DNA from 2 places in the Janthinobacterium sp. PAMC25594 genome. Region 1 is predicted to be linked to the other one. Evidence: riboswitches for the same ligand, from Rfam matches in the RefSeq annotation. Region 1 holds a riboswitch; the other holds the start of a gene.

Region 1 (14,717 bases):
CTTGCCTCCCCCGGCAACACATTCAGAGAATTGTTTCAGTGCACTAGAACAATATCACGGGGCGTGGCGATGTGCCCGACTCGGCAAAAATGTGCTTGCCAGATGCCAACAGGGCCATGTCTTGCGAGATGGCCCTGTCGGATGGGGTGCGCGATGCCTAAGTAACTAGCGGCGCGGCGGATTCGAGTAAATATCCTGCCCCACTTCATTGATCTGGCGGCGCAGGTCGCGCCGCTCGTCGGGCGTCATGCGGCCCGTGCGGCGCGAGGCGTCGGCGCCTTCGCTGGCGCGACGCTGCTCTTCGGCACGCGTGTCGAAGCTGCGTGCGTCACGCTGTTCGCGCAGTCGCGTATCATTGCTATTGCTATTGCTGCGCTGTACCTGTTCATAGCGCTGGGCCTGCACTTGCGGCTGGTCGTCACGGCGTGGCGGCGGCTGGTTCTGTGCCAGCGCCAGGCTGGCGGCAAACACGGAGCAAACGGCGAATGCGGACAGCACAGTCGTACGTGCGGCAATAGCTGCGCTGGGAGCGGTGTGAATTTTTTTAGTAAAGATATTCATTGAGTTCCTCTTCCGCGATGCCGTATAAACTTAAAGCTGATTTCCACTGTGGCCCCAGTGTATGATGCTTTACACGGTGCAGTAAGAGTAATTGGGTAAAGTTTGTAACACTTTGTAATGGGTCGCCATCCCCCCTTGCCGACGCCGCGCGAGGCGTTACTATAGCAACTAATATAAGATAACACGACACCTTAAATGACCACAACCTCCACTTCCGGCAGCAACACGACTACGCAATCGATCCACGGCCACCAGGCAAAAATCATGGTGGTTGATGACGATGTGCGCCTGCGCGACCTGCTGCGCCGCTACCTGACCGAACAGGGTTTCAATGTCTTCACGGCAGAGAGCGCGACGGCCATGAACAAGCTGTGGCTGCGCGAACGCTACGACTTGCTGGTGCTCGATTTGATGCTGCCCGGCGAAGACGGCCTGTCGATCTGCCGCCGCCTGCGCGGCGCGGGCGACCAGACGCCGATCATCATGCTGACGGCCAAGGGCGAGGACGTGGACCGCATCGTGGGCCTGGAAATGGGTGCCGACGACTACCTGCCAAAACCGTTCAACCCGCGCGAACTGGTGGCCCGCATCGGCGCCGTGCTGCGCCGCAAGGGTCCCGATGAAATCCCGGGCGCACCGTCGGAAACACCGCAAACCTTCGAATTCGGCGACTTCGTGCTGGACCTGGGCACGCGCACCTTGAAAAAGAATGGCGAAACGGTGCCGCTGACAACAGGCGAGTTTTCCGTACTCAAAGTGTTTGCCCGCCATGCGCGCCAGCCGCTGTCGCGCGAAAAACTGATGGAACTGGCGCGCGGCCGCGAATACGAAGTGTTCGACCGCAGCCTGGACGTGCAAATCTCGCGCCTGCGCAAACTGATCGAACCAGACCCGTCGAGCCCGCTGTTCATCCAGACCGTGTGGGGCCTCGGTTACGTCTTCATCCCGGACGGACAGCCGCGCTGATCGCAGGCGAGGCATGATGAAGCTTGTTCCCGATATCAGCCTGGCGCGGCTGAAAAGCGGCCTGTTCTGGCGCACCTTTTTGCTGCTCGGCACCTTGACCACGGTCAGCATGATCACCTGGATCGGCATGATTTCCGTCATCCAGCGCGAGCCGCAGGCGCAGCAGATTTCCGCCCAGATCATTTCCGTCGTTACCATCACGCATGCGGCCCTCACGCACTCGGCGCCCGAGCTGCGGCGCGAGCTGCTGTTCGACCTCGTCAGCAATGAAGGCATCCGCATCTTCTCGCTGGAAGAGGACGACCGCATCGAGCCGCCGCCCGACAATTACCTGATGCCCGAGATCGAGGCGCAGGTGAAAGCCAAGCTGGGCAAGGACACGCGCTTTTCCGCGCGCGTCAACGGCGTGGCCGGTTTCTGGGTCAGCTTCAAGATCGATGACGACGAGTACTGGCTGATGCTGGACCGCGAGCGCCTGCGCGGCCTGACGGGCTTCCAGTGGCTGGGCTGGGCCAGCCTGGTGTCCCTGCTGTCGCTGCTGGGCGCGGCCATCATTTCCAGCCTGATCAATTTACCGCTGTCGCGCCTGACGGCGGCCGCGCGCGACATCGCCAAGGGCAAGCAGCCGGCGCCGCTGCCGGAAAAAGGCCCGATCGAAATCATCGAGGCGAACCGCAGCTTCAACCAGATGGTCGACGATTTGAAACAGGTGGAATCGGACCGCGCCGTGATTTTGGCCGGCATTTCGCACGACTTGCGCACGCCGCTGGCGCGCATGCAGTTGGAAGTGGAAATGGCCAACCTGTCGGACGAGGCACGCGAAGGCATCCAGTCCGACATCGGGCAGATGGACGCCATCATCGGCCAGTTCCTCGACTATGCCAAGCCGACGGAAACGTCGAGCTTTACGGACGTGGACTTGAGCGGCTTGCTGCTCGACATGACGCGCGAAGCGATGCGCCTGCCGGACGTGAAAATCAATGCCAGCATCGCCGAAAGCGCGCATGCGATGGGCAACCCCACCGACTTGCGCCGCGTGCTGAACAACCTGATCGAGAATGCGCGCCGCTATGGCAAGACGCCGGGCAGCGACGTGACGGAAATCGATATCGCCTGCCATCTGCGCACCAGCCACGGCGCGAAAAAGGTGATTATCGAGGTGCAAGACCACGGCACAGGCGTGCCGACGGAAAAGATCGAGCAACTGATGAAACCGTTCACCCGCCTCGACACGGCGCGCGGGCAAGCCAACGGTGCCGGCCTGGGCCTGGCCATCGTCGACCGCGTGCTGCTGCGCCACGGCGCCGAATTGCAGGTGCGCAACCGCGAAGGCGGCGGCCTGGCGTTTCAGATCAGCTTGCCGGCAGCATAAGCGGCGTTGATCGGCGTAGGTCGGCGTAGGTCGGCTTAGCGCAAAGCGCGTAAGCCGACACCACCAGCGGCCTTGGCCAACAATGTTGTCGGATTACGGCCTTACGGCCTAATCCGACCTACGCTGCCCAACAACGGTCAGGCTGGCGCCTGCTCCTGCGCCAGCAATTTATTCATCAACAATTCCGTCGCCCCGTAGCCATACAGGGAATCGCTTTCCATGCCCGGCGTATCGAAGGGGATCGATTCCTCACGGTTCAGCTTGGCAGGGTCGGCATCCGCATAGCTGGCGCGCCAGGCGCGTTGCAGAGACTCATTGCGGCGGATAAAGGCCGGCATGGGCCAGGCATCGCGCTCCCAGTGGGGGCTGTCGCCCAGCAGGGGCCAGCGCTCGTTGAGCAGGGCCATGTCGCCCGTGCGCAGGCGGCGCACGGCCTGTTCCGGCCGCAAGCCTTCCAGTTCTTCCAGCGCAGGCAGGCTGTCGCGCTTCGGCCCGAACATATACGCCAGCATGATGCGCCCGGCAGGGGCGCGGCGCGCCACCACGCCGACGGCATAGCCGCCGCCCGGCAGGGGCACGGCAAACCAGCTGCCTTCTCGGTATGGTAATGATCTCATCGTTGCAAACTCCCCCAAAATCGTGTTCGGGGCACAGTCTACGCGAAACGATACGAATGTGGCGCATGGTACGCCACAGCAACAAACCAATAGTTACACAATTTTCTCGTCATAGTGATACTGAGCAACAATCGGCCCCGCCTTGAACAGCGCTTCCTTCATGGCCGTATCCAGGCGCGCGTCGCGGCGGCGCATCCATTCGAGCAGCATGGCCGCTTCCTTGCGGCTGGTGTCGCCCGCATGCGCGAGCACGCGGCGCAGTTCCGGGTCCGTGCACGCCTCGAAACGCTGGCTGTTCAAGTCCAGCGCGTGCAGCGCGGCGATGGTGGCGCCGATGGCGCGGTGCATGTCGAGTGCCGTGGCCGGCAAACCCGATTCTTCCAGTGGGACGGTGGTCATGCGCATTCCTTTTCGCGTGGTGGTGACATCGGCTGCATTCTCCACCGCGCGGGCGAAAAGCTCAAGCGTCCACGACACGATTTCACCCGTTCGGCCATAATCATGGCTCAGCAACAGCCTAAACCTCGGCAGCGGGAGCCCCATGTTCAATTTCGACTTTTACAATCCGACGCAAATCCTCTTCGGCCAGGGCCAGATCGCCGCCATCGCCGGCCTGATCCCGCCGCAGGCGCGGGTCCTGATGACCTACGGCGGCGGCAGCATCAAGCGCAACGGCGTCTACGATGAAGTCAGGGCGGCGCTGGCCGGCCACACGGTGCTCGAATTTGCCGGCATCGAACCCAATCCCAGCTATGAAACCCTGATGCAGGCCGTGGCCCTCGTGAAAAGCGAGCGCATCGATTTCCTGCTGGCCGTCGGCGGCGGTTCCGTGGTCGATGGCACCAAGTTCATCGCCGCCGCCGCCCTGCATGAGGGCGAGGCGTGGGACATCCTGGCGAAAGGTGGCAAGATCGTCGAGGCCGCCCTGCCCTTCGGCACGGTGCTCACTTTGCCGGCCACGGGTTCCGAAATGAATGGTTCAGCCGTGATCACGCGCAAGGCCACGCAGGAAAAGCGCTCGTTCATGAGCCGCAAGGTATACCCGAAATTTTCCGTGCTGGACCCGTCGAAAACGTTCACCTTGCCGCTGCGCCAAGTGGGCAATGGCGTCGTCGATGCGTTTGCGCATGTGATGGAGCAATACCTGACCTACCCTGTGAACGCGTCCGTGCAGGACCGCTTCGCCGAAGGCATTTTATTGACCCTGATCGAGGAAGGCCCGAAAGCCCTGTCGCACCCGGACGACTACGACGTGCGCGCCAACGTGATGTGGAGCGCCACCCTGGCCTTGAACGGCCTGATCGGCGTGGGCGTGCCGCAAGACTGGTCCACGCACGCCATCGGCCACGAATTGACGGCCCTGTATGAACTTGATCACGCGCAAACCCTGGCCATCATCCTGCCCAGCATGTTGCGCGTGCGCAAGCAGGCCAAGCGCGCCAAGCTGCTGCAATACGCGGCCCGCGTCTGGGGCCTCGATGGCGGCGACGAGGATGGCCGCATCGAGGCGGCCATCGCGCGCACGGAATTTTTCTTCCGCCACATGGGCGTCAAGACGCGCCTGGCCGACTATGGCCTGAACCATGCCAGCGTGGACGCCGTCGTCGCCGCCCTGGAAGCGCACGGCATGACGGCGCTGGGCGAACAGCGCGAGGTGACGCCCACCGTCAGCCGCAAGGTGCTGGAACTCAGTTTGTAGATTCGCGCCACACTGTTGTAAAACGGTCAGCCAGCGGGACAGTTGGCCGTGCTTCATGCTAAGCTGTCATTTCGCTAGGGGTCCTGGAGCAGTCATCCGGGTGAGAGATACCCTTCGTACCTGATCTGGATAATGCCAGCGAAGGAAAGCGCAAAGTACCTCCCTCCTTTGATAGCTCCTGCGTTGGCGCCAGCCGAACAAGCAGCCTGCCGTGCTCTTTCCCAAGAGGCGGCTTGAACCACGAGCATTCTATGTCCACACCGAATTTATCTGTTTCCGTTTTGACCCTGGCCATCCTGCACGCGTTTGCCGCGCCCGCCCTGGCCGCGCATGACGGCGCCGAAGCGCAGGCCGACACGCCAAGCATGGCCGAAGTCGTCGTCACGGCCAGCAAGGCGCCGGCCGCCAAGCGCGCCTCCGTGGGCGGCTTTAGCGACGCGCCGCTGCTGCAGACACCCGCGTCCGTCACCGTCATTTCGCAAAAAGACATGCAGGACTTGCAGATCCGCAATCTCAGCGATGCCGTCAAGCTCGACGCCAGCATCAACGACGCCTACAACGCCGTCGGCTATGCGGAGCAATTTTCCATCCGTGGCTTCAAGCTCGACAACAATTCCAGCTACCGCAAGGATGGCGTGGCCATTCCTGGCGACACGCAAATTCCGCTGGAAAACAAGGAACGCATCGAAGTGCTGAAGGGCCTGGCCGGCTTGCAAGCGGGCGTGGCCGCGCCGGGCGGCGTGATCGACTTCATCGTCAAGCGCCCGACCAACACGCCATTGCGCACCGTCACCGTGGAAGCGCGCGAACGGGGCACCCTGTATGGCGCCATCGACCTGGGCGGCCGCCTGGAAGACACGCGCTTCGGCTACCGCATCAACGTGGCGGCCGAGCGCCTGCGTTCCTACATCAAGGGTGCGGATGGCAACCGCAAGTTCATTTCCGGCGCCTTCGACTGGCAGATTTCGCCGCAAGCGCTGCTGCAGCTCGATGCCGACTACCAGGACAAGGCGCAGGCGACGGCGCCCGGCTTCCAGTTGCTGAATAACACCACCTTACCGACCGGCATCAGCGCCGACGCCATGCTCAACCTGCAGCCGTGGACGCGCCCCGTGGAAACGGTCACCAGCAACATCGGCCTGCGCTTCCAGTACGCCTTCAACGACGACTGGCACGCCACCCTGTCGGCCAACCAGCACTCGTTCAAGCGCGACGACTACACGGCCTTCCCGTATGGCTGCAGCGGACAGGACCTGTACCCTGGCTTCTGCGGCAATGGCGACTACGACGTGTATGACTACCGTAGCCTGGGCGAGACGAAAAAGCCGCTGAGCGCGCAAGCCATGATCCAGGGCAAGTTCGCCACCGGTGCCCTGCGCCATGACTTCACGGCCGGCGTCTCGACCTTCCGCCGCAAGGACCGCGCCGGCCTGTACGTGTACGACTGGGTGGGCGTGAGCAACATCTATCAGCCGCAGATCGTCGGCACGTCGCCCGGCGTCACGGGCCCCGTGCGCCTGGTGCGCAAGGATACGGAAAACTCCGTCTTCGTGCAGGACATCGTCAGCCTGGCCCAAAACTGGAAGCTGCATGGCGGCTTGCGTCATATCGACGTCGACGGCTACCAGTATGTGTTGAAGGCCGACAAGGAAATCCGCGCCAAGCACGACTTCCTGCTGCCCAACGTCTCGCTCGTCTACACCCCGCTCGACAATGTGTCCGTGTATGCGGCCTATTCGCAAGGCATGGAACATGGCGGCACGGCCGACCGTAAGGCGATGAATGCCAACGAAGAGCTGACACCGAGCCGCTCGAAGCAGATCGAATTGGGCGTGAAGATGGATGTGACGCCGGACTTCATGCTGGCAGCCAGCCTGTTCCAGATCCGCAAGGGCCTGGAATTTCAGAATGCCGCCGGCTACTTCGTGCGTGAAGGCCAGGCGCAGCACCGTGGCCTGGAATTGTCCGCGCAAGGCAAGGCGACCCGCGACCTGAACCTGGGCGTCTCGCTGACGGCCCTGAACAGCCAGCAATCGAACACGGGCAGTGCCGACCTCGACGGCAAGCGCGTGCCGAACGTGCCCGCCTTCAAGGCGGCTGTGCATGCGGACTACGCCGTGCAGCAAGTGGCGGGCTTGAGCGTGAATGGCAGCTGGGAATATGCGGGCAAGAAAGCGTTTGAGTACAACAACACGACCTTCGTGCCGTCGTACCACGTGTTCAACCTGGGCGCCGCTTACGCCACGCGCATTGCCGGCACGCGCGCCGTGCTGCGCGCCGCCGTCAACAACGTGGCCGACAAGTTCTACTGGCGCGACGTGACGCCTGAGTCCGACGGTTACCTGTACCCGGGCGCCAGCCGCACGTTCAAGGTGTCGGCCCAGTTCGACTTTTAATTGAGGGAAATGGCAGGCGCCGCGGCAAGCGCCTGCCGCAGCAAAGGCGCCGCCTGTTCCAGGCGCGCCTCCAGGCTGTCGCGCAGCACGTGGTAGGCGATGCCGCGCGCGTCGAGCTCGTCGAGCAGGTAGCGGTAGATCAACTGGCGCACGGCTTCCGACTCGCGCTGCAAGCCGTCGGCTACCCACGGGCTGTCGGGCGCCGTCACCAACGTCACGTCGTACTGCGTGGCATCGGCCAGCGCCGCCAGCTGCACGTCGGCGCCATCAAAATAATGGCGGCTGTAGACCACCGTCATCAAGGGCGTGGTGTCGCAAAACAGGAATTGACGCGCTTGCGCGGCGGCTGCCGCTTCGCGTTCGACTTGCGTACGCGCAATACCATATTGGTCGGCCGCGACGGGCACCCTGCCCTGCGTTGCCACGAATTCGCGCAAGTATTCCGGCACCCAGACGGTGCCGTAGCACTCGGCCAGTGCGGCCGCCAGGGTCGACTTGCCCGACGATTCCGCGCCCAGGATCGCCACGCGCACGCAAGGCACCCTCACTTGAGGACCATCGCGTCGGGCGCGGCCGGCGCCGACTTTTTCCACGCCAGCAAGCCGATAATGGCCATCACGACGAAGAAGCCATACAGCACGGCCGTCAGGGTCAGGCCCTTGTGCAGGTACAGCCAGACATACAGCACATCGACGACGATCCAGGCAATCCAGTTTTCCAGTTTCTTGCGCGACAACAGGAATTGCCCCACCAGGCTACCTGCCGTGAGGAAACCATCCGCATGGGGCACGTCCGTATCCGTCGTCGTCAGCAGCCAGGCAATCAGCAGGAAGCCGATCAGCCAGCCCGCGGCGCAAGCCAGCCAGCCGCGTCCATTCAGACGCGTGACGGGCAGCGTCTTGCCGCCGCTGGCCGGATGCAGCCACTGGTACCAGCCCCAGAACGAGACGCTGATGAACAGCAGTTGCAAGGCCATGTCGCCATACAGGCGCGACTCGAAAAACACGAAACCGTAGGCGGCCGAGGAAATGATGGCGAATAGCCACGCCCAGTGATTCTGGCGGATATTCAGCGCAACGGTTGTCAGTGCCAGGACAAAGGAAATCAGTTCAAGCGGCGTGGTGGCAAAACCCAGCAGGAGAAGCGTATCGTTCATGGGAATCGTGATGAGGCTGGTGGCGCAGTATGCAATACCGGCCATGAATAAGCAAGATTGCCCGCGCCGTCACGCCCCTCCCCCCTCAGGCAAAGCCCCCTTGACGGCGCGCGCCAGCGAACGCCGCACGATCAGCTTGTGGAAAGGCCGGATCAGCAGGATGTAGGCGCGCCCCACCCAGTTGTGGCAATGCACGACGCTGGCCACGGTGACGCTGCCGAACTGTTCCTGCCCCGCGTCGCGCTGGCGCAGCACCGAGATGCGAAAATCAAGGTGGCTGTCATCCTCGCCCACGATGATTTCGTCGTCACTGACGGCAAAGATGCGAAAGATGCCGATGCGCTTGCCTGGCCTGGCTTCCATCTGCCTGGCCGTCTTGATGCCGAAGCACGCCACGATGGCGTCGCGCAGCACCATCAGCTTGCGCGCCCAGCCCGGCTGGCTGCCCAGCAGCTGGCGCGCCAGGCTTTCCATGTCCAGTTCGCGGGCGCGCGCAGTCGGCAGGTCGACGGCATACGCATCGGCCAGGTTGCTGCCCGGGTACAACGGGGCGATGCTGGCGCCGGGCGGCAAGGCCACGGCGCGGACGGCGATGTTCATCTCTTGCATGTGCTCTCCATGTGTTCAGTGATAACATGACCATCATACACGACAATGTGAACAGCGATAACATAGAATGACAACAACGAGCACCTATCATCACGGCAACTTGCGCGACACCCTGGTCGCCACCGCCATCGCGCAACTGGCGCAGCAGCACGACGCCGCCCTGTCGCTGCGCGAACTGGCGCGCACGGTGGGCGTATCGATCGCCGCCGTGTACCGCCACTTCCCCAGCAAGGAAGCCTTGCTGGCCGACGTGGCGGCGGCCGGCTTCGCCAGCCTGATCGCCAAATGGGAGGCAGAACTGCCGCCGCCGGGCAGCCTGCCCGCCGAGCAGCGTTTTCAGCTGCTCGGCCAGCAATACATCGAATTCGCCCTGGCCGCGCCCGCCCACTACCGGCTGATGTTCGAGCACCAGGACGTGCGCCAGTTCCCCGCCCTGCAGGAAGCGGCGCAAGCGTGCTTCCAGTATGTGCTGCAGACGGCCGGCGCGGCCGTGCGCGAAGCGGGTCTCGATGCGCGCTGGGACAAGGCCGCCGCCAGCGCCGGCTGGTCGCTGGGCCACGGCTACGTGATGCTGTTGCTGAGCGGTCGCCTGGCCATGGCGGACGGCGGCGACGCGCTGTCGCCGGCCATGGTGCCGCGCTTTTTTCAGTTGCCGGTGGAGGCGCTGCGGCAGGCGGCCTTGCCAGGAGGGACAACCGCAATACAGTCGAATTGACTCAGTTATCGGCAGGCAGAAGTCAGGGCCTGGCAAGCCCTGATATGGCGCTCACGCCAGAAAGCCCTGGCGCACCTGCTCGAGCAGGCGCTCCTCTTCATCCGTATCGGCATCGACTTGCGTGACCACGGTCCAGAACGGCGCGCACGTCTTGATCTGCTCGAAGGCATGGCGCGTTTCCAGCCGCACCATGGTTTTCCTGAGACTGTGCAGATAGCCTTCCTCGATGGCGCAGAGCAGTTCGTCATCTGCCGCGTCGATCAGCTCGCGCAGCGCGCCTTCGATCCTTGCGTAGCCCTCCTCCCACAGTTGGCCAATTTCCGGTACATCGTCTTCCATGCACTCGTTCGACCAGTCCGGAGGATAGTAATCGCGCTCCCTGTTACCGGGATCGGTGTCAAAGCTCAGCGAAAGCGATGGAAACGATACAGCATTGAAGGCAAAGGCTGAAAATACCTGATCCTTGAAAGCGGATGCGCCCAGCAGCGCCAGCGAGGCGCTGGCCAGCCTGAACCAGGTTGCCTCGACGTCGTAATCTGTTTCAAACGCGTGCCAATCCGGCGGCAAATCGGGAGTCTGGGGCATGGGGGGCCTGTCGAAAAAAATAGCGGTGGATCGTGCGAGGAATTATACGTGGCGCTTCTGAAACAGCAGTCGGCGGCCCCGTGTACGGTGCGGGTGACGCGGAGACCACAAACCGGCGAGTCAATACGACCCTTCGTCGCCAACGCCGCGAAAAAAAACCGCACCCGCCTAGGGAGCCGGGGCCAGGTCGGATATGCAGATAGACACTATTTCTTACGTGATGCTGCTGATCAGTGGCCGCCCGGCCATGGCGGACGGCGGCGATGATTTGTCGCCGTCCTGTACATATTCGTTATGCGAAATATCGTGAGCGTTAAGCGTTAGCCGGGGCCTGCAATGGACACATCCATCAAATGCCACGTCACGTCGTCGTCTGGCAAGTCGAGCAGCCAGTCGCGGCGCGGTCGCGGGAACGACGCGCCCTGGGTCAGCCACGCCTGGCGCCAGTACTGGTTGACGATGGCCTGCAGCGGATGGTCGGCCGCCACCCACGGTTGCCAGACCCCGCTGACCGGACAGGCTTGCCCGCAAGCGCAGCTCAACCATAGCTCGGGCCGCGCCACCTCGCGCAGCAAGCCGCGCGCCGCACGCGGTTCCACGGCGCCATGGTTGTGCCGTATCGTCAGGCACTGTTCCCATGTCACGGGGCCGTAACGGCTCTTGCCAGCGGCATCGAGCATGCTGAAATGGCGGAACTCTTCGCCTTTACGCAGCAGCCGGGCCGGTTCCGTCAAGCCCTGCCCACCGGCTGGTTGCCAGTATGCGGAAAACGGCGCAGCCGGCGCGTCGCTGTGCAAGCCGGTGGGATGCAGTGCATAGTCGGCGGCCAGGAAATATGGCTCTTTTGAAAGCGACGCGGCGCTTGGCTGCGGGGTGGCTGGCGGCGGACGGACGCCCATGGCGGCGTCAAGCAGGCTTTTTCGTTGACCATCCCAAGGCGGCAGATCAGCCGGTGGCAATGGCAAGATTTTATCGAGGTTGGGGAAGCGGCGATTGGGGTTGAAGCCGAGGGCGCTACTAAGCATACGATATCGCTCTCCTCGAGCCTTGTCCACATATGGCGCCAGCATATCGGCAAGATCAAAAGGTGAACCGAATTCAATTGCCAATGCATTTGCACAATCCTCACAACCAAACTTAACACCTTCATGCAACACCTTTAATGCACGACTTTTTGTTTCAGCGTTACGCGAGCCATTTATTTTCCCATTGGCAGCCCGTGGAGATACATACAAATAATGCAAATCAAATGCTGCGGGACCATATCCTTGCCCAAATGCACATTCCAGCATTTTTGTCGCTACCGGAATATTGGACCAATAGCCCGCCCCTTCACTGGCGGGTCCAACATTTAATTTATCCGCCAAAAATGTCATCGCCTGAGGATTTCCCATGACAGCAGCCTTTTGCCAGAATACATAGGCGCGAGTGATGTCGCCGTCAACGCCAGTGCTATTAGCATAAAACGTCCCCATCCGGTCATAAGCTGCCGGTATCCCGAGCCGCATCGCCTTTTCCACCAGTTGCACCGCTTCTTCCTCTCCATGCAAGGGATCGCGCCCTTCCACATACAAGCTGGCCAGATTGAGCATCGCCTTCCAGTGCAACCGCTCTGCCGCTTGACGCGTCAGATCAACGATTTTTTTGTAATCGCGGTCTTCCACGAAAATTTCAGGATCTTCCATGGCGCGCGCTTCGAGGAACCAGTCCTCGGCTTGCGCATCGATGGGCGGCACCTTGCTTGCCTCGATTTCGCAAATGAAGTCAGGAGCATGCGGATTGAAGAGCGGCAGGCTTTGGTTGCGCGGCAAGACTTTGTCGTCTGGCATTTTGCAGGCAAGCAGGCAGCACAAGACAATCAGCGACGCGAAGCGTCCTCTTGTGCCAGCCATGCTGGAGTGATTGCTATCCATTGCCTTATCCAAGATCAGGCAGGGACGCATCCATCAAATGCCACGTCACCTCGTCGTCAGGCAAATCGAGCAGCCAGTCGCGGCGCGGTCGCGGGAACGGCGCGCCCTGGGTAAGCCACGCCTGGCGCCAGTACTGGTTGACGATGGCCTGCAGCGGATGGTCGGCCGCTACCCACGGCTGCCAGACGCCGCTGACCGGACAGGCTTGCCCGCAAGCACAGCTCAACCATGGCTCGGGCCGCGCCACCTCGTGCAGCAAGCCGTGCACCGCGCGCGGTTCCACGGCGCCATGGTTGTGCCGTATCGTCAGGCACTGCTCCCATGTCACCGGGCCATAACGGGTCTTGCCAGCGGCATCGAGCACGCTGAAATGGCGGAACTCTTCGCCTTTGCGCAGCAGCCGGGCCGGTTCCGTCAAGCCCTGCCCACCGGCCGGTTGCCAGTATGCGGAAAACGGCGCAGTCGGCGCGTCGCTGTGCAAGCCCGTGGGACGCAGCGCATAGTGGGCGGCCAGGAAATACGGTTTTTGTAACAGCGAGGCGGCGCTTGGCTGCGGGATGGCTGGCGGCGGGCGCACACCCTTGGCGGCATGCAGCAAGGTATCCCTGTCGCCATTCCAAGGCGGCAGATCGGCGGGCGGTAGCGGCAAGACCTTGTCCAGATTAGGAAAGCGCGCATTGGGATTGAATCCCAGTTCACGATTAAGTACCGCATAACGTTCGCCGCGAGCTTTATCCACATATGGCGCCAGCATATCAGCAAGATCAAAAGGAGAACCAAATTCAATTGCCAATGCGCTCGCACATTCTGCGCAGCCAAACTTGACTCCCTCATGCAATACATTTAGAGCACGCTGTTTGGTTGTGGGAGTTCGATCGCCAATCTCATCACCATTCGCAGCTCTTGGTATTGCATACAAATAGTGCAAGTTAAACGCAGCAGGCCCGTATCCCTGAGAAAGCGCACATGCCATCATTTTTATCGCTACAGGAATATTGGCCCAATATCCAGGGATAGCACCGTCTGTTCCCGCTCTTAATTTCTCTCCTAAAAATGCCATCGCCTGAGGATTCCCCATGACGGCAGCCTTTTGCCAGAAAGCATAGGCGCGAGTGCTGTCGCCGTTGACACCCGTGCCATTCGCGTAATACGTCCCCATCCGGTCATAAGCTGCCGGTATGCCCAGCCGCATCGCCTTTTCCACCAGTTGCACCGCGTCTTCCTCACCATGCAAGGGATCGCGTCCTTCCACATACAGGCTGGCCAGATTGAGCATCGCCTTCCAGTGCAGCCTCTCTGCCGCTTGACGCGTCAGATCGACGATTTTTTTGTAATCGCGGTCTTCCACGGCAATTTCGGGATCTTCCATGGCGCGCGCTTCGAGAAACCAGTCTTCCGCTTGCGCATCGATGGGCGGCACCTTGTTCGATTCGATTTCACAAATAAAATCAGGGACATGTGGATTGAAGAGGGGCAGGCTTTGGTTGCGTGGCAAGACTTCTTCTTTGTCGTTTGGCATTTTGCAGGCGAATAAAGGGATACACAAGAAAACCACCAATACGGAACATGGCAGGCGAATGAATATATTTTGATACTTTTTCATGCTCACCCCAGACGTATGGTAGAACTTCGGCTATCTTCTAATGGCAACAAAAAACCAATCATTTTCTTTAATTTTGCTCCTCCTTGTTTTGCCAGCTTTTTCGTCCGATTGGCCTTCATTAAGTTTCCCCACTTTTCAAAAGCATCCACAATCTCCGCCTTCGTCCCCTCCCCGCCATCGACCAGTCCCCCGCTATGCATGCGCCACACCCGCTTGCGCAAATCGTGGGCCACGCGGCGGTCGATGGTGGCGATATTGATTTCGCTGTCGACGGCCATGCTGCGCTGGTTCAGGTTGGCGCTGCCCAAGGTCATGAACACGTCGTCGACCAGCATCAATTTGGAATGGATGTAGATTTCGCGGTAGCGCCATCGGTCGTTGTCAAACGCGCTGACATTGAGCATGGCCACCGATACCTTCAGCCCGAATTCGCTCTCGAGCGTCATCACGCCGGGTTTGTTGATGCCATTGGAATGCTGCACCACGTCGGGCAACTTGACTTCCGCCTCGGTGGAAATGCCGAAT
Region 2 (14,717 bases), 2.9 Mb from region 1:
GCTTGCTGGGCATGACGCGTGGCACCGAAGTGCTCGATAAAATGCTGGCCACCGGCACCACGCCGTCTATCGACGACAATGGCAAGTCGCTGTACGCCTACGCCGCCGAAGCGGGCAACGCCGGCGCGCTGGACTGGCTCAAGCAGCGCGTGCCCCGGCATGATGCGAAGGGAAGGGACCGCTGGCTCGATGCCGCGATGCGCGCCATGTACAACCACCAGCCGGCGTCCGAGGACGTGCTGCGCCAGCTGGTGATGCCCGGCATGCCATGGCAGCAAGCCGGTCCCGCAGCCGAAGGGTTGCACATGAGAGCGCTGGCGACGCTCGATGCGCTGCACCTGGAAACGGAGACGCTGCTGTGGCATGCGGTGCGCAGCCAGCGACCAGACTGGGTCGCCCGCCTGGCCGCGATGGGCGCGTCCGTCGTCAGCGATGGTGATCGCCCGCCCTTGCTGGCGGCCGTCGAAAATAGCGACGCGGCGATGGTCAAGCTGTTGCTGGGCCTGGGCGCCGATCCGCTGGGCGGCGAGTTCCCCGTATTGAAGATGGCGCTGAAACTGCCGCCGACGCCGGACAATAATGCCGTGCTGTCATTGCTGCTGGCGGCCGTCGCGGCGCGCCAGCCGCCGACCGCCATCGAGTGGTCGCCGCTGGACGAGGCGCTGCGTGCCGTGCGCGATGCGGCCGGCGTCGAGCGGATACGCCTGATGCTGGCGGCCGGCTTGCCGGCCAGCCAGTTGAGCAATAAGGCCGCCATGCTCGCCGTGCGGTCGCGGCAGCGCGCACTGGCGCCGCTGTTGCTGGAACACGGCATGTTGCGGCGCGCCGACGGTGAGCGGCGCGCGCCGGACGATGCGGTGGTGCTGCAGCAGGCGCTGCGCGCGCAGCGCGACGACCTGCTGCCGCGCCTGCTGGACCTGGGGCTGGACCCGAACTGGCGCGGCGCCAATCAGAAGAGCGCGCTGGAACAGGCCATTCTCAACGGCGATACCGGGGCCGTGCGCCTGTTTATCGCGCGCGGCGCGCGCATCGATGACAGCTCAGGGTACCCATGGGGTGGTGCGCTGGACCTGGCTGCCGCCAGCCTCAATCCCGCTATGCTGGCCCTCGTCACGCGCCACTGGACGCTGTCGCTGGACAAGGTATGCCTGCCGGACACGCTGAACCTGGTCAACATCGCCTTGCACGCATCCGATGCGTATTGGGACTTGTTGCTCAAGCATGGCTTTGCCGCCGCGCCGCAACAGTGCGACCCCGGCATGGCGCCGCGCCTGATCGCCGCCTTTGCCGATGAGCCGAAGCATATGCTTGCCGGCTGGCTGGGCCAGCGCTTTGCTGCGCGCCTGCCGCGTCTGGCCGGCAGCCTGCGCCAACTCGCGCCCCAGGACTGGAGCGCGCTGCGCGCCGCGGGGTGCGATGACATGCTGGCCATCCTGGCGGCGGGCGGCTGGCGGGTGCCGCCCGCCAAGGTTGCCGCTGCGCCCGCGCACAAGGACAAGGCTGCCGACCTGGCGCTGCAACGGCGCTTGCCGGGACGCTATGCGCTGGGGCGCAGGACCGAGGTCGCGTCGCAGATCGTGCTGCGCGCCGACGGGCGTTTCAGTTACCGGATGCTGTACGGTGCCGATGAGCAAGCGGCGCAGGGACGCTGGTCGGTGCTGGACGGCGAGCTGCTGCTGCGGGGCGATGGGGCGTCGCCCGATGCGCCCTTTGCGCTGTTGCCGCCGCGCCCCGGCGACGCCACTACCGGTCCGGCCCGCATCATCGTCGAATATCGCGGCGAGGCCGTGCCCGATATCGCTCTGGCGGCGTTGGGCGATGCGCCCGCGTTGGCCCAGGGCGTCAGCGGCAAGCAGCCGTGGCAGGTGCCGTTGGCCGGGCCGCTACGCCACCTGGTGCTGTCTCATCCGGAAACAGGCTTTGCCACGGTGAAGCTGCCGGCCCGTCAAGGCCTGTTGCGTTTTGCGCTGTATCCGCCGCACTTGGGCATGCGCGATTTCCACGCCGTCATCGGCATCGAGGATGACAAACTGGCCTGGGATCGCGACGGGCAAATGTTGTCGTACGACAAGGTGAAATGAACGCAGCCGCATGGCCGTGTTTTGGCGGCCTGGCGAGTCGTTTTCCCGCAACAGAACGGGGAAAGCGGTGTCGCCGATGCTATAATGCCGGCCTCGGCGCCTCCTGCCCCATCCTTGCGGACGGCGCCAGCAGACGCGGTTGTATCAATTCTTCATATCCAGCACTCGTCCGCGTCTCAAGGCCAGCGCATCTGCGATGCCAGCCACCTTCAGTGCGTCCCCTCCGGGCCGGGCGCCTGAGCCACGCGCACCGCCAGCGGTGCACCATTCACGGCGGAATCAAAGCGGCGCGTCCATTGCACGCCGCTGCCGCCACAGCTTAGCCAGGATCTTTTGTCCGGCGCGTCGTCTTTTGATACGGCATCCCCCGCATGGCGCCTTGCCGCTAGTGGTCTTGCCGTGGCCGCCGCTTTCCTGGTGTCGCTTTTACAAGGAAATCATCATGAAAAAAATCGCCATCGTTGCCGGCCTTGCCACCACCCTCGGCGCCTTGCCTGCCGCACACGCCCAGTCCTCCCTCGACCTGTATGGCTTGATGGATGCGGGCCTGGTGCAGGAAGGCGGCGTCAGCAAGCTTACCAGCGGTATCTCGGCCGGTTCGCGCCTGGGCTTGCGTGGCACGGAGTCGCTGGGCAATGGCTTGCAAGTCGTGTTTACCTTGGAAGCCGGTGTCCTGAGCGACACGGGCCGCTCCGACCAGGCGGGCCAATTGTTCGGCCGCCAGGCTTTTGTCGGCCTCAATAGCCCGCTGGGCATGCTGACCATGGGCCGCCAGTACAACTTGCAAAGCCAGGCACTGACGGACGTGGCCGATCCCTTCGAGGGCGGCTTTGCCGGCGCGGCGACCAACCTGGCCGGCTATTCGGCCACGCGCATCGACAATACCGTGCGCTATACCTCGCCCGAGCTGCGCGGCGTCACCGCCACGGTGATGTACGGCTTTGGCGAACATACGGGTGTGGTGGCAGATCAGCGCTCGCTGGGCCTGGCCCTGGGCTATGTCAACGGCCCCCTGACCCTGCGCCTGGCGCGCCAGAGCCGTGCCGGCGAGCCGGGCAAGGCTGCCGCCAACAACACCATTCTGGCCGGCAACTACAACTTCGGCGTGGCCACGGCGTTTGCCGGTTATGGCCGCAACACGGGCGATGGCAGCACCATGTTCTTTGCGGAAAACCCGTATGGCGCGGCGCAGGCCCCGGCCCAGTCGACGGACAGCCGCGACGCCATCGTCGGCGTGTCCGTGCCGCTCGGTGCGACTACCGTGCTGGCCTCGTATGTGCACAAGGATGACCGCAATGCGGCCAACCGCGATGCGCAGCAGCTGGCCATCGGCGCCACGTATGCCTTGTCCAAGCGCAGCAAGATTTATGTGGCCTATGCGCACATCCGCAACCGCAACGACGCCGCCTACATGGTGGGTAATGCCACGGAAGTGGGCACGGGCAACCGCGCCTTCAACGTCGGCCTGCGCCACGCGTTTTAAGCAGCGGCCAGCATGCTGCCTTCGTGCAGCAGCGCTTCAAAGGCGGGCACGGTCAGCGGGCGGCTGAACAGATAGCCCTGCATCTGGTCGCAGCCGTGCTGGCGCAGGAAGGCCAGCTGCTGCGGCGTTTCCACGCCTTCGGCGATGACTTTCAGGCGCAGGCTGTGCGCCAGCGAAATGATGGCGCACACGATGGCTGCGTCGTCGTCGTGCGTGATGTCGCTGACGAAGGTCTTGTCGATTTTCAGTACGTCGATGGGGAAGTGGCGCAGGTAGGCCAGGCTGGAATAGCCGGTGCCGAAGTCGTCGATCGACAGTTGCACGCCCAGCGCCTTCAGGTTGGCCATGATGGCCGTGGCTTGTTCCACGTCATGCATGACCATGCTTTCGGTCAATTCCAATTCCAGATGGGCAGCGGCCAGCCCCGTTTCAGCCAGCGCCTGCGCCACCGCATGCAGCAGATTCCTTTGCTTGAATTGCCGCGCCGACAGGTTGACAGCCAGGCGCAGCGGGCCATGGCCGGCCAGCTGCCAAGCGCGCGCCTGGGCGCATGCGGTGCGCAGCACCCAGTCGCCGATGGGGATGATCAAGCCCATTTCCTCGGCCAAGCCGATGAAGCTGGCCGGCGCAATGCGCCCCAGCTGCGGATGCTGCCAGCGCAGCAGCGCTTCCATGCCCACCACCTTGCCGCTGGCCAAGTCCAGCTGAGGCTGGTATTCGAGGTGGAACTGTCCCCGTTCCAGGGCATGGCGCAACTCGCTCTCCAGTCCCAGCCGCTCCAGGGTGCCCGCATTCATGCTCGAGGCATAGAATTGCCAGTGGCCCCGTCCCTGTTCCTTGGCGCGGTACATGGCGATGTCGGCGTGCTTGATCAGGGTGTCGGCGTCAAGGCCGTCGTCGGGATACACGGCCACGCCCATGCAGCAGCTGAGAATAAATTCATATTCGCCCAGTTGCAGCGGCTGCGCCACGGCGTCCAGGATGCGCTGCAGGATGGCCGCGCCCGGTTCGCCATTGCCATGCTGGGGCAGCAGCAGCACGAATTCGTCGCCGCCCAGGCGTGCCACCGTGTCGACTTCGCGCGTCGCGTCGCGCAGGCGCTCGGCGACGTTTTTCAGCACAGTGTCGCCCGCATCGTGGCCGAGGGTGTCGTTGACGAATTTAAAGCGGTCGAGGTCGATGAACACTACCCACAAGGGCAGGCCACTGCGGCGCGTCACGGCCATCGCCTGTTCCAGCCGCTCGCGCAGCAGCAGGCGGTTGGCCAGGCCCGTCAGAATATCGTGCCGCGACTGGAATTCCAGCTCCTGTTCGAAGCGCATGACGGTGCTGATGTCGTATTGCGCCACGACAAAGTGGCTGACGGGGCCATCGCCATCGTCGTGCACGGGCGCGACGAACAGCTCGCTCCAGTAGCAGCTGCCATCCTTGCGAAAATTGCGTACGATGGCCTTGCCTTCGCGCTGTTCGCGCAGGGCCGCTGTAATCTCATGCATGTCTTGCCGCCCCTGTTCGGGTCCCTGCAAGTCTTCCAGGCGCTGGCCGATGACTTCGCCAGCCGCATAGCCGGTGATGCGCTCGAAAGCGGGATTGACGTATTCGATCAGGTAGCCCGGCGCGTCGGCGCTGCACAGGATGATGGCGTTGGCCGATACTTCGATGATGCGTTCGCGCAAACGCAGCGACTTCTCAGTGTGCATGCGCGCGGCGATGTCTTCGGACAGGCGCAAATTGGCAAACTGCAGCGCCGCCGTGCGTTCGCCCGTGATGCGGGCAATCACGGAGTTGCGCGACACGAGCTGAAACACATACGCCGTTGCCAGCAGGCTCGACAGCAGTCCGCCCAGCAGCACATACAGGGAGCCGCGATGGTTCGCATCCAGGCTCATGCCGTTGGCAGGCAGCATGGCGGCGCGCAGCGTGTGACCGCTGGCGTGGTACTGCAGCAGCAGCCGGGTGCTTTCCGACTCGATCTGGCGTGCCGAGGCGTAGCACAGGGCCGTCAGGCTCAGCCCGACCGCCAGCGTGATCAGGGCCGAGGTGGACACGGAAATGGAGATGCGTTTGAAGAATGATTGCATGATGGCGTCCGGTAAGCAGCGCCGGTGCCGATCCGTGATACGGCAGCCCTGGCAGTGACTGACTGTAGGGCGCGGGGTACGTGGCCGTCCGTTCGCTGCCGAACAGACCGCCATGCCAGCAAGAAATATAGTGGCGGCACTGTGCAGGCGCTGTGTTACGCTCCGGCATATGGCGCCCCTCGTTCGGACGTTTTTTATCTATCCCCTAGCTGACGACTGGAAACCAGGAAAACTGCCCATGTCGAGTCCGCATGCCCAGCTGCACAACCCGAATCAAAACCATTTGCTCGCCGCCATGCTCGACGCCGATTTCGCGCGCCTGGCCCCCCATCTGGAGCAAGTCTCCATGTTGCTCGGTGACGTGATCTACGATTCGGGCGACAAGCTGCAGCATGTGTACTTCCCCACCACCGCCATCGTTTCCATCCACTACCTGCTGGAAAACGGCGGCTCGTCCGAGATCGCCGGCGTGGGCAACGAGGGCATCGTGGGCGTGTCGCTGTTTATGGGCGGCAACTCTACCCCCAGCCGCGCCGTGGTGCAGACGGGCGGCGTCGGCTATCGGCTGAAGGCGCATTTGCTGATGGAAGAATTCGACCGCGCCGGCCCCGTCATGCGCTTGCTGCTGCGCTATACGCAAGCCCTGATCACGCAAATGTCGCAGACGGCCGTGTGCAACCGCCACCATACGGTGGAGCAGCAGCTGTGCCGCTGGCTGCTGCTGACCATGGACCGCCTGCCGAACCGCGAGCTGACGATGACACAGGAGTTGATTGCCAACATGCTGGGCGTGCGCCGCGAAGGCGTGACGGAAGCGGCCGGGCGCTTGCAGCAGCGCGGCTTCATCAGTTACCGGCGCGGCCATATTTCCGTGCTGGACCGCGCCGGCCTAGAAGGCCATGTGTGCGAATGCTATGGCGTGGTCAAAAAAGAATTCACGCGCCTGCTGTCGGACGTGCGCCAGCGCCAAGGTTCCTGATCACCGCATCCACTCTCTTATCGTTGTTACAGCCCAGGCTACCTCATGCAATCTGTTGAAAACATTCCTCCGCGCGCACCGTCGCGCTGGCCCATGGCACTGGCGTTTTCATTCAGCGCCATCGTGCTGCTGGCCATCGGCGTGCTGGCCTGGCGCGCGCCGTTCGAGACGGCCTGCGTCATCGATGCGCTGGTCTTCCTGCTGCTGATGCTGCTCGTGGCGCTGTACCGGCGCACGGTGTCGGCCAGCCTGCCGCGCCAGTTGCTCAAGGCGGGCGCCTTGCAGGACGCGATTTTCAACAGCGCCAATTTCTCGTGCATCGCCACCGATGCGCAGGGCGTGATCCAGATTTTCAATGTGGGCGCCGAACGCATGCTCGGCTATGAAGCGAGCGATGTGGTCGACAAGCTGACCCCGGCCGGTATTTCCGACGCGCAAGAAATCATCGCACGCGCCGCCGCCCTCAGTGCCGAACTCGACACGGTCATCACGCCCGGCGTCGAAGCGCTGGTGTTCAAGGCCACGCGCGGCATCGAAGACATCTACGAATTGACGTATATCCGCAAGGATGGCAGCCGCTTCCCCGCCATGGTCTCCGTGACGGCCTTGCGCGACGCGCAGAGCAAGGTCATCGGTTACTTGCTGATCGGCACCGACAACACGGCGCGCAAGCAGGTCGAGGCGGAACAGGCGCTGCTGGACCAGCGCTTGCGCGAACAGCAGTTCTATACGCGCTCGCTGATCGAATCGAATATTGACGCCCTGATGACGACGGATCCGCGCGGCATCATCAGCGACGTCAACCAGCAAATGGAAGCGCTGACGGGCTGCACGCGCGACGAATTGATCGGCGCGCCGTTCAAGAATTACTTTACGGAACCGGAACGGGCCGAGGAAGCCATCGCGCGCGTCTTGCGTGAAGGAAAACTGACCAATTACGAGCTGACGGCCCTGGCGCGCGACGGCAAGCAGACTTTTGTTTCCTACAACGCCTCGACCTTCCACGACCGCAACCGCAAGCTGCAAGGCGTGTTTGCCGCCGCCCGCGACGTGACGGAACGCAGGCAGTTTGAACAAGCACTGCAAGACACGAATATCGAAATGGAAAAGGCCCGCCAGGCGGCGGAGAAAGCGAATCTGGCCAAGTCCGAGTTTCTGTCGAGCATGAGCCATGAATTGCGCACGCCCCTGAACGCCGTGCTGGGTTTTGCCCAGCTGATGGCGTCCGAGACGCCGGCACCGAGCGTGCCGCAGCAGCGCTCGATCGACCAGATCCTCAAGGGTGGCTGGTATCTCTTGCGTTTGATCAATGAAATCCTCGACCTGGCCATGATCGAGTCGGGCAAGGTCACCATGTCGGAAGAGGCAATGTCCTTGCTCGACGTGTTGCAGGATTGCCAGGCGATGATCGCGCCGCAGGCGGAAAAACGCGGCATCAGCATGCATTTCCCCCGCTGCGGCAAGGCTTTCTATGTGCATGCCGACCGCACGCGCGTGAAACAGGTGATGATCAACCTGCTGTCGAACGCCATCAAGTACAACCAGAGCGGCGGTAGTGTGAAGGTCGAATGCACGCGCCATGCCGACCGCGTGCGCGCCAGCGTCACCGACAGCGGCGCCGGCCTGAATGCCGAACAGATGAGTCAGTTGTTCCAGCCCTTCAACCGCCTGGGCCAGGAAAGCAGCACGGAAGAGGGCACGGGCATCGGCCTGGTCGTCACCAAGCAGCTGGTCGAACTGATGGGTGGCACCATCGGCGTCGACAGCACGGTGGGCGTGGGCACCACCTTCTGGGTGGAATTCAAGGCCTCGCGCGCGCCCGAACTGCACCTGGAACAGGGCGTAGCCTTGCCGGTGGTGCAGGAAGACCAGGAAAGCCAACGCACCTTGCTGTACGTGGAAGACAATCCCGCCAACCTGGCGCTGGTGGAGCAATTGATCGCCCGCCGCAGCGATTTGAAACTGCTGACGGCCATCGATGCGCACCTGGGCATCGACCTGGCGCGCACCTACCAGCCGGACGTGATCTTGATGGATATTAACCTGCCCGGCATCAGCGGCTATGGCGCCCTGAATATCCTGCATGATGATCCCCTCACCAGCCATATTCCCGTCATGGCCCTGTCCGCCAACGCCGTGCCGCGCGACATCGAGAAGGGCCTGGAAGCGGGCTTCTTCCGCTATCTGACCAAGCCCATCAAAGTCGTCGAATTCATGGATGCGCTCGACGTGGCCCTGCACCATGCGGCCGCGCACGGCCTGGCCGACGACACTCACACAGTACGCTAATTCAGCATTTAATTTTAGGAATACCGCCATGCTTCAAGCCACCGAGATCCTGAACGCCAGCATCCTCATCGTCGATGACCAGGAGGCCAACGTCATGCTGCTCGAACAGGTGCTGCGTAATGCCGGCTACACGCACATCACCTCCACCATGGACCCGCAAGCCGTGCGCGCGCTGCACCAGCAGCACCGCTACGACCTGATCCTGCTCGACTTGCAGATGCCGGAAATGGATGGCTTCGAAGTCATGGAAGGCTTGCGCGACATCGAGGCGGGCAGCTATCTGCCCGTGCTGGTGATCACGGCCCAGCCCGGCCACAAGCTGCGCGCGCTGCAAGCGGGCGCCAAGGACTTCGTCAGCAAGCCTTTCGACCTGGTGGAAGTCAAAACGCGCATCCACAACATGCTGGAAGTGCGCCTGCTGTACCAGAAACTGGCCGAATACAACAAGTCGCTGGAACAGATGGTGGAAGAGCGCACGGCGGAGCTGCGCGAAAGCGAAGCGCGCTTCCAGCGCTTCACGGAACTGTCGTCCGACTGGTACTGGGAACAGGATGCGCAGGGCAACCTGACGCGCTTTTCCGGCCCCGTGGCTGAAATGCTGGGCATCGGCAGCGAGGAAGAGCCGCAGCGCTGGAACGCCACCGAACGCGCCTTGCTCGACGCCAAGATCGCCGCGCGCGAACCGTTCCTCGATTTCATCTACAGCCGCGCCAACCTGGATGGCAGCACGCAGTACCTGCAGGTCAGCGGCGAACCGATGTTCGACAATGGCAGCCGCTTCATCGGCTACCGCGGCATCGGCCTCGATGTCACGGAGCGCTTGCGGGGAGCGTGATTTATACTTGGTGTCATCGACATCGACAAGGAATGCATCATGGCTGACAAATCTCCCTCCTACTGGTTTCCCGCCAAGACCTATGGCTGGGGCTGGGGCTTGCCCATCACCTGGCAAGGCTGGCTGGTGTTTCTGGCCGCGCTGGCGCTGTTCGCCTGCGGCGCCTTCCTGTTCCCGCCGCAAACCATGTTCGTCGGCTACATCGTGTATGAAGTGGCTGTCGTCGCCGCGCTCATTTTCATCTGCCAGCTGAAGGGCGAACCGACCGCCTGGCGCTGGGGCAAGAAGAAGTAGGTCGATGCACAAAGACTACACCTGCAAGAAATCATCTGGCCACGCGGCGTGAACCGCGTATAATTGGCTCGCTGCCGCAAGGCGGCAAACGCTAGGGGTCCTGCCTTTCGCTGTGGAAACACAGTGCAAGCGCGGGTGAGAAATACCCTCCGAACCTGATCTGGATAATGCCAGCGAAGGGAAGCTTTAGGATGAACGCACCCCGCCTTTCCGCGTGCGCGCAGCCGAACCTCCTTAGCTGGCTCCAGGCTTAAAAATAGTCTAGCCAAGGAGCCAAAATGAACGCCAACCCGAAATTCCTCTCCGCCACCGCCACGGTCGACGCAGCCGCCATCGCGCCGCTGCCCAATTCGCGCAAGATCTACGTCGAAGGCAGCCGCCCCGACATTCGCGTGCCCATGCGGGAAATCAGCCAGTCCGACACGGAAGCGTCGTTCGGCGGCGAAAAGAATCCGCCGATCTATGTCTACGACACCTCCGGCCCCTACACGGACCCGGACGTGCAGATCGACATCCGCTCGGGCCTCGATACGCCGCGCCTGCCGTGGATCATGGAGCGGGCCGATACGGAAGAATTGCCCGGCCCCACCTCCGACTACGGCATCGCCCGCCTGGCGGACCCGAAGCTGGCCGAACTGCGTTTCAACTTGCACCGCAAGCCGCGCCGCGCCATCGCCGGCAAGAACGTGACGCAAATGCACTATGCGCGCCGTGGCCTGATCACGCCGGAAATGGAATTCGTCGCCATCCGCGAAAACATGCGCCGCCAGGAGTATTTGCGCGAACTGCAAGCCTCCGGTCCCATGGGCGAACGCCTGGCCGACCTGATGGGCCGCCAGCATCCGGGCCAGTCGTTCGGCGCCAGCATCCCGGCCGAAATCACGCCGGAATTCGTGCGCGAGGAAATCGCCCGCGGCCGCGCCATCATTCCCGCCAACATCAACCACCCGGAAGTGGAACCGATGATCATCGGCCGCAATTTCCTGGTGAAAATCAACGCCAACATCGGCAATTCGGCCGTCACCTCGTCGATCGGCGAGGAAGTGGAAAAGATGACCTGGGCCATCCGCTGGGGCGGCGATAACGTGATGGACTTGTCCACCGGCAAGCATATCCATGAAACGCGCGAATGGATCGTGCGCAACAGCCCCGTGCCCATCGGCACCGTGCCCATCTACCAGGCGCTGGAAAAGGTCAATGGCAAGGCCGAAGATTTAACTTGGGAAATCTTCCGCGACACCCTCATCGAGCAGGCGGAGCAGGGCGTCGACTATTTCACCATCCACGCGGGCGTGCTGCTGCGCTATGTGCCGATGACGGCCAAGCGCCTGACGGGCATCGTCTCGCGCGGCGGCTCCATCATGGCGAAATGGTGTCTGGCGCACCATCAGGAATCGTTCCTGTACACGCATTTCGAAGACATCTGCGAAATCATGAAGGCGTACGACGTGTCGTTCTCGCTGGGCGACGGCTTGCGCCCCGGCTCCATCTACGACGCCAACGACGAAGCGCAGCTGGGCGAACTGAAAACCCTGGGCGAGCTGACGCAAGTTGCCTGGAAACACGACGTGCAAGTGATGATCGAAGGCCCGGGCCACGTGCCGATGCAACTCATCAAGGAAAACATGGACTTGCAGCTGGAGCAGTGCGGCGAGGCGCCGTTCTACACGCTGGGACCATTGACCACCGATATCGCTCCCGGCTACGACCACATCACCTCGGGCATCGGCGCGGCCATGATCGGCTGGTATGGCACGGCCATGCTGTGCTACGTGACGCCGAAGGAACACCTGGGCTTGCCCAACAAGGCCGACGTCAAGGACGGCATCATCACCTACAAGATCGCGGCGCATGCGGCCGACCTTGCCAAGGGCCATCCGGGCGCGCAGATCCGCGACAACGCCCTGTCGAAAGCCCGTTTCGAATTCCGCTGGGACGACCAGTTCAACATCGGCCTGGACCCGGACAAGGCGCGCGAATTCCACGATGAAACCTTGCCCAAGGATTCGGCCAAGGTGGCGCATTTCTGCTCCATGTGCGGCCCCCATTTCTGCTCGATGAAGATCACGCAGGAAGTGCGCGAATACGCGGCCGGCATGGGTATCGCGGAAGACCAGGCGCTCAAGCAGGGGATGGAGGTGAAAGCCATCGAATTCGTCAAGAACGGCGCCGAGCTGTACCGCAAGGTCTGAAGGAGAGCGTGATGCCTGCATTGATATCCATCACGCTCAACGGCGCGCCGCACCAGGTGCCGCCGGGACAGACACTCGATCAATTGATCGCCGCACTGTCGCTGGAAAACCAGGCGCTGGCGCTGGCCGTCAACCGCAACGTCGTGCCGCGCAAGGCGTGGCCGGGACAGGTCTTGCAGGTGCAAGACCAAGTGGAAATCGTACGTGCCATCGGCGGCGGCTGAACTAAGGAAAAAACAATGAACAGTAATAACAACGACCTGCTGACCATCGCAGGCAAACAGTATCAATCGCGCTTGCTGGTGGGCAGCGGCAAGTACAAGGATTTGCCGCAGACGCGCGAGGCGACGGACGCGGCGGAAGCGCAGATCATCACGGTGGCGATCCGCAGGGTAAACATCGGGCAAGACCCGAACGCGCCCAGTCTGCTCGACTTCGTGCCGCCGGACCAGTACACGATATTGCCGAACACGGCCGGCTGCTACAACGCGAAAGACGCCGTCTACACCCTGCAACTGGCGCGCGAGCTGCTGGGCGGGCGCAATCTGGTGAAGCTGGAAGTACTGGGCGACGAAAAGACCCTGTTTCCGCACATGCCGGAAACGTTGATTGCGGCCGAAGCGCTGGTCAAGGACGGTTTTGACGTGATGGTTTACTGCAGCGACGACCCCATCCAGGCGAAGATTCTGGAAGACATCGGTTGCGTGGCCGTCATGCCGCTGGCGTCCCTGATCGGCTCGGGCATGGGCATTTTGAATCCGTGGAACTTGTCGCTGATCATCGATCAGGCGAAGGTGCCCGTGCTGGTGGACGCGGGCGTGGGTACGGCGTCGGATGCGGCCATTGCCATGGAACTCGGCTGCGATGGCGTGCTGATGAATACGGCCATCGCCGGCGCGCGCGATCCCGTGCGTATGGCGCGCGCGATGAAGCTGGCCGTGCGGGCCGGGCGCGAAGCGTTTTTGGCGGGACGCATGCCGCGTAAATTTGCCGCTTCCCCATCGTCGCCGATGGCGGGCCGCCTGGCGTGATGGAGCCAACGTTGCCGACGGTGCTGGTGTTTGCCGGCGCCGATCCTTCGGGCGGCGCCGGCATCGCCGCCGATATTCTGGCCATTGTGGCGCAGGGCGCGCATGCGCTGCCCGTCATCACGGCGCTGACGGTGCAGGACAATGACCGCGTGTTTGCTGTCGAGCCGGTGGCGCCGGCATTGCTGCGCCGCCAGGCGCAGGCGCTGATCGACAAGATGGCGATTCATGCCGTGAAAATCGGCATCCCCGGCAGTGCCGCGAATGCGGCCGTCATCGCGCAACTGATCGCGCAATTGCGGCAGGCCCGCCCAAGCTTGCCTGTCGTGCTCGATCCCGTGCTGGCCAGCGGCCATGGCGACGTGCTCAGCCGGGACGACGCCGTGCTGGCGCTGGCGCCCTTGCTGCCGCTGACGACCGTGATCGTACCGAACGGGCCGGAAGCGCTGGCCCTCGGTGGCGCGGAAAACCTGCGCGCGCGAGGCTGCCAGCACGTGCTGGTGACGGGTGGCCATGGCGAAGGCGAGGTGATCATCAACCGCTGGTTTGACGCCGGTGGCGGCGAGCGTGAGTGGCGCTGGCCCCGTCTTCCCGGCGAATTCCACGGCAGCGGCTGCACCCTGGCCTCCGCCATCGCGGCGCGCCTGGCGCTGGGACAGGCGCTGCCCGAAGCGCTGGATCTGGCGCAAAGCTATTGCCATGCGGCCCTGGCCGGCGCGTATGCGATTGCGCCAGGTCAACTCATGCCGCAACGATTTTTTACATAAGGAAAACATCATGCGTGGACTGTATCTGGTCACCCCGAACTGGGATGACACCGACCGCCTGCTCGACGTGAGCGAGCAAGCCCTGCAGGAAGGCGTGGCGCTGCTGCAATATCGCCACAAGAGCGCCGAGGCGCAGCAGCGGCGCGAGCAGGCGGGCGCCTTGCTGGCGCTGGCCCGCAAGTATGGCGTGCCCTTCATCATCAATGACTTTATCGAACTGTGCGAAGAACTGGACGCGGACGGCGTGCACGTGGGTGGCACGGATGCGTCCGTCGCGCAGGTGCGCGCGCGCCTGGGCAAGGACAAGATCGTCGGCGCTTCCTGCTATGGCGACATGGCCCTGGCACGGACGGCCGAGGCGGGCGGCGCCAGCTATGTGGCCTTCGGCGGTTTTTATCCGTCGCTGGTGAAAAAGTATCCGGTGACCACGCCCCTCGATATCGTGCTGCAAGCGAAACGCGAGATCGCCTTGCCGTGCGTGGTGATCGGCGGCATGACGCCGAACAACGCGGCACCGCTGGTCGCGCGCGGCGCCGATATGGTGGCGGCCATCAGCAGCGTATTTGGCAAGGACTACCAAGCAGATGATGTGGATATTGCGGTGCAGCAATTCAATCACTTGTTTGCGGCATGAACACGGGCAGGGAGGGCTGATTTGAGGGAATAATCGGCATATAATAAGAGCATC

What was found. A riboswitch is a leader RNA that binds a small molecule or an ion and turns the genes downstream of it on or off. The one in region 1 is predicted to bind thiamine pyrophosphate.
Region 2: it holds a riboswitch for thiamine pyrophosphate, as region 1 does, so the genes downstream of both, thiC (phosphomethylpyrimidine synthase ThiC) here and KY494_RS26770 (TonB-dependent siderophore receptor) in region 1, are expected to answer to the same signal.

What each region holds. Positions count from the first base shown of each region.
Region 1 is NZ_CP080377.1:5,966,993-5,981,709, reverse strand. It holds gene KY494_RS26800 (hypothetical protein) at 166-561, opposite strand; gene ompR (two-component system response regulator OmpR) at 826-1,527, shown strand; gene KY494_RS26790 (sensor histidine kinase) at 1,541-2,899, shown strand; gene KY494_RS26785 (Imm26 family immunity protein) at 3,037-3,516, opposite strand; gene KY494_RS26780 (hypothetical protein) at 3,610-3,915, opposite strand; gene KY494_RS26775 (iron-containing alcohol dehydrogenase) at 4,058-5,215, shown strand; TPP riboswitch at 5,282-5,379, shown strand; gene KY494_RS26770 (TonB-dependent siderophore receptor) at 5,467-7,611, shown strand; gene KY494_RS26765 (AAA family ATPase) at 7,608-8,138, opposite strand; gene pnuC (nicotinamide riboside transporter PnuC) at 8,156-8,767, opposite strand; gene KY494_RS26755 (DUF2867 domain-containing protein) at 8,837-9,376, opposite strand; gene KY494_RS26750 (TetR/AcrR family transcriptional regulator) at 9,444-10,091, shown strand; gene KY494_RS26745 (hypothetical protein) at 10,143-10,676, opposite strand; gene KY494_RS26740 (tetratricopeptide repeat protein) at 10,997-12,589, opposite strand; gene KY494_RS26735 (tetratricopeptide repeat protein) at 12,594-14,192, opposite strand; gene KY494_RS26730 (phosphatidylserine/phosphatidylglycerophosphate/cardiolipin synthase family protein) at 14,195-14,717, opposite strand, start outside.
Region 2 is NZ_CP080377.1:3,080,002-3,094,718, reverse strand. It holds gene KY494_RS13920 (tetratricopeptide repeat protein) at 1-2,081, shown strand, start outside; gene KY494_RS13915 (porin) at 2,524-3,564, shown strand; gene KY494_RS13910 (bifunctional diguanylate cyclase/phosphodiesterase) at 3,561-5,645, opposite strand; gene KY494_RS13905 (Crp/Fnr family transcriptional regulator) at 5,884-6,624, shown strand; gene KY494_RS13900 (PAS domain-containing hybrid sensor histidine kinase/response regulator) at 6,670-8,913, shown strand; gene KY494_RS13895 (response regulator) at 8,942-9,748, shown strand; gene KY494_RS13890 (hypothetical protein) at 9,788-10,042, shown strand; TPP riboswitch at 10,126-10,241, shown strand; gene thiC (phosphomethylpyrimidine synthase ThiC) at 10,321-12,234, shown strand; gene thiS (sulfur carrier protein ThiS) at 12,255-12,458, shown strand; gene KY494_RS13875 (thiazole synthase) at 12,474-13,265, shown strand; gene KY494_RS13870 (hydroxymethylpyrimidine/phosphomethylpyrimidine kinase) at 13,265-14,029, shown strand; gene thiE (thiamine phosphate synthase) at 14,040-14,663, shown strand.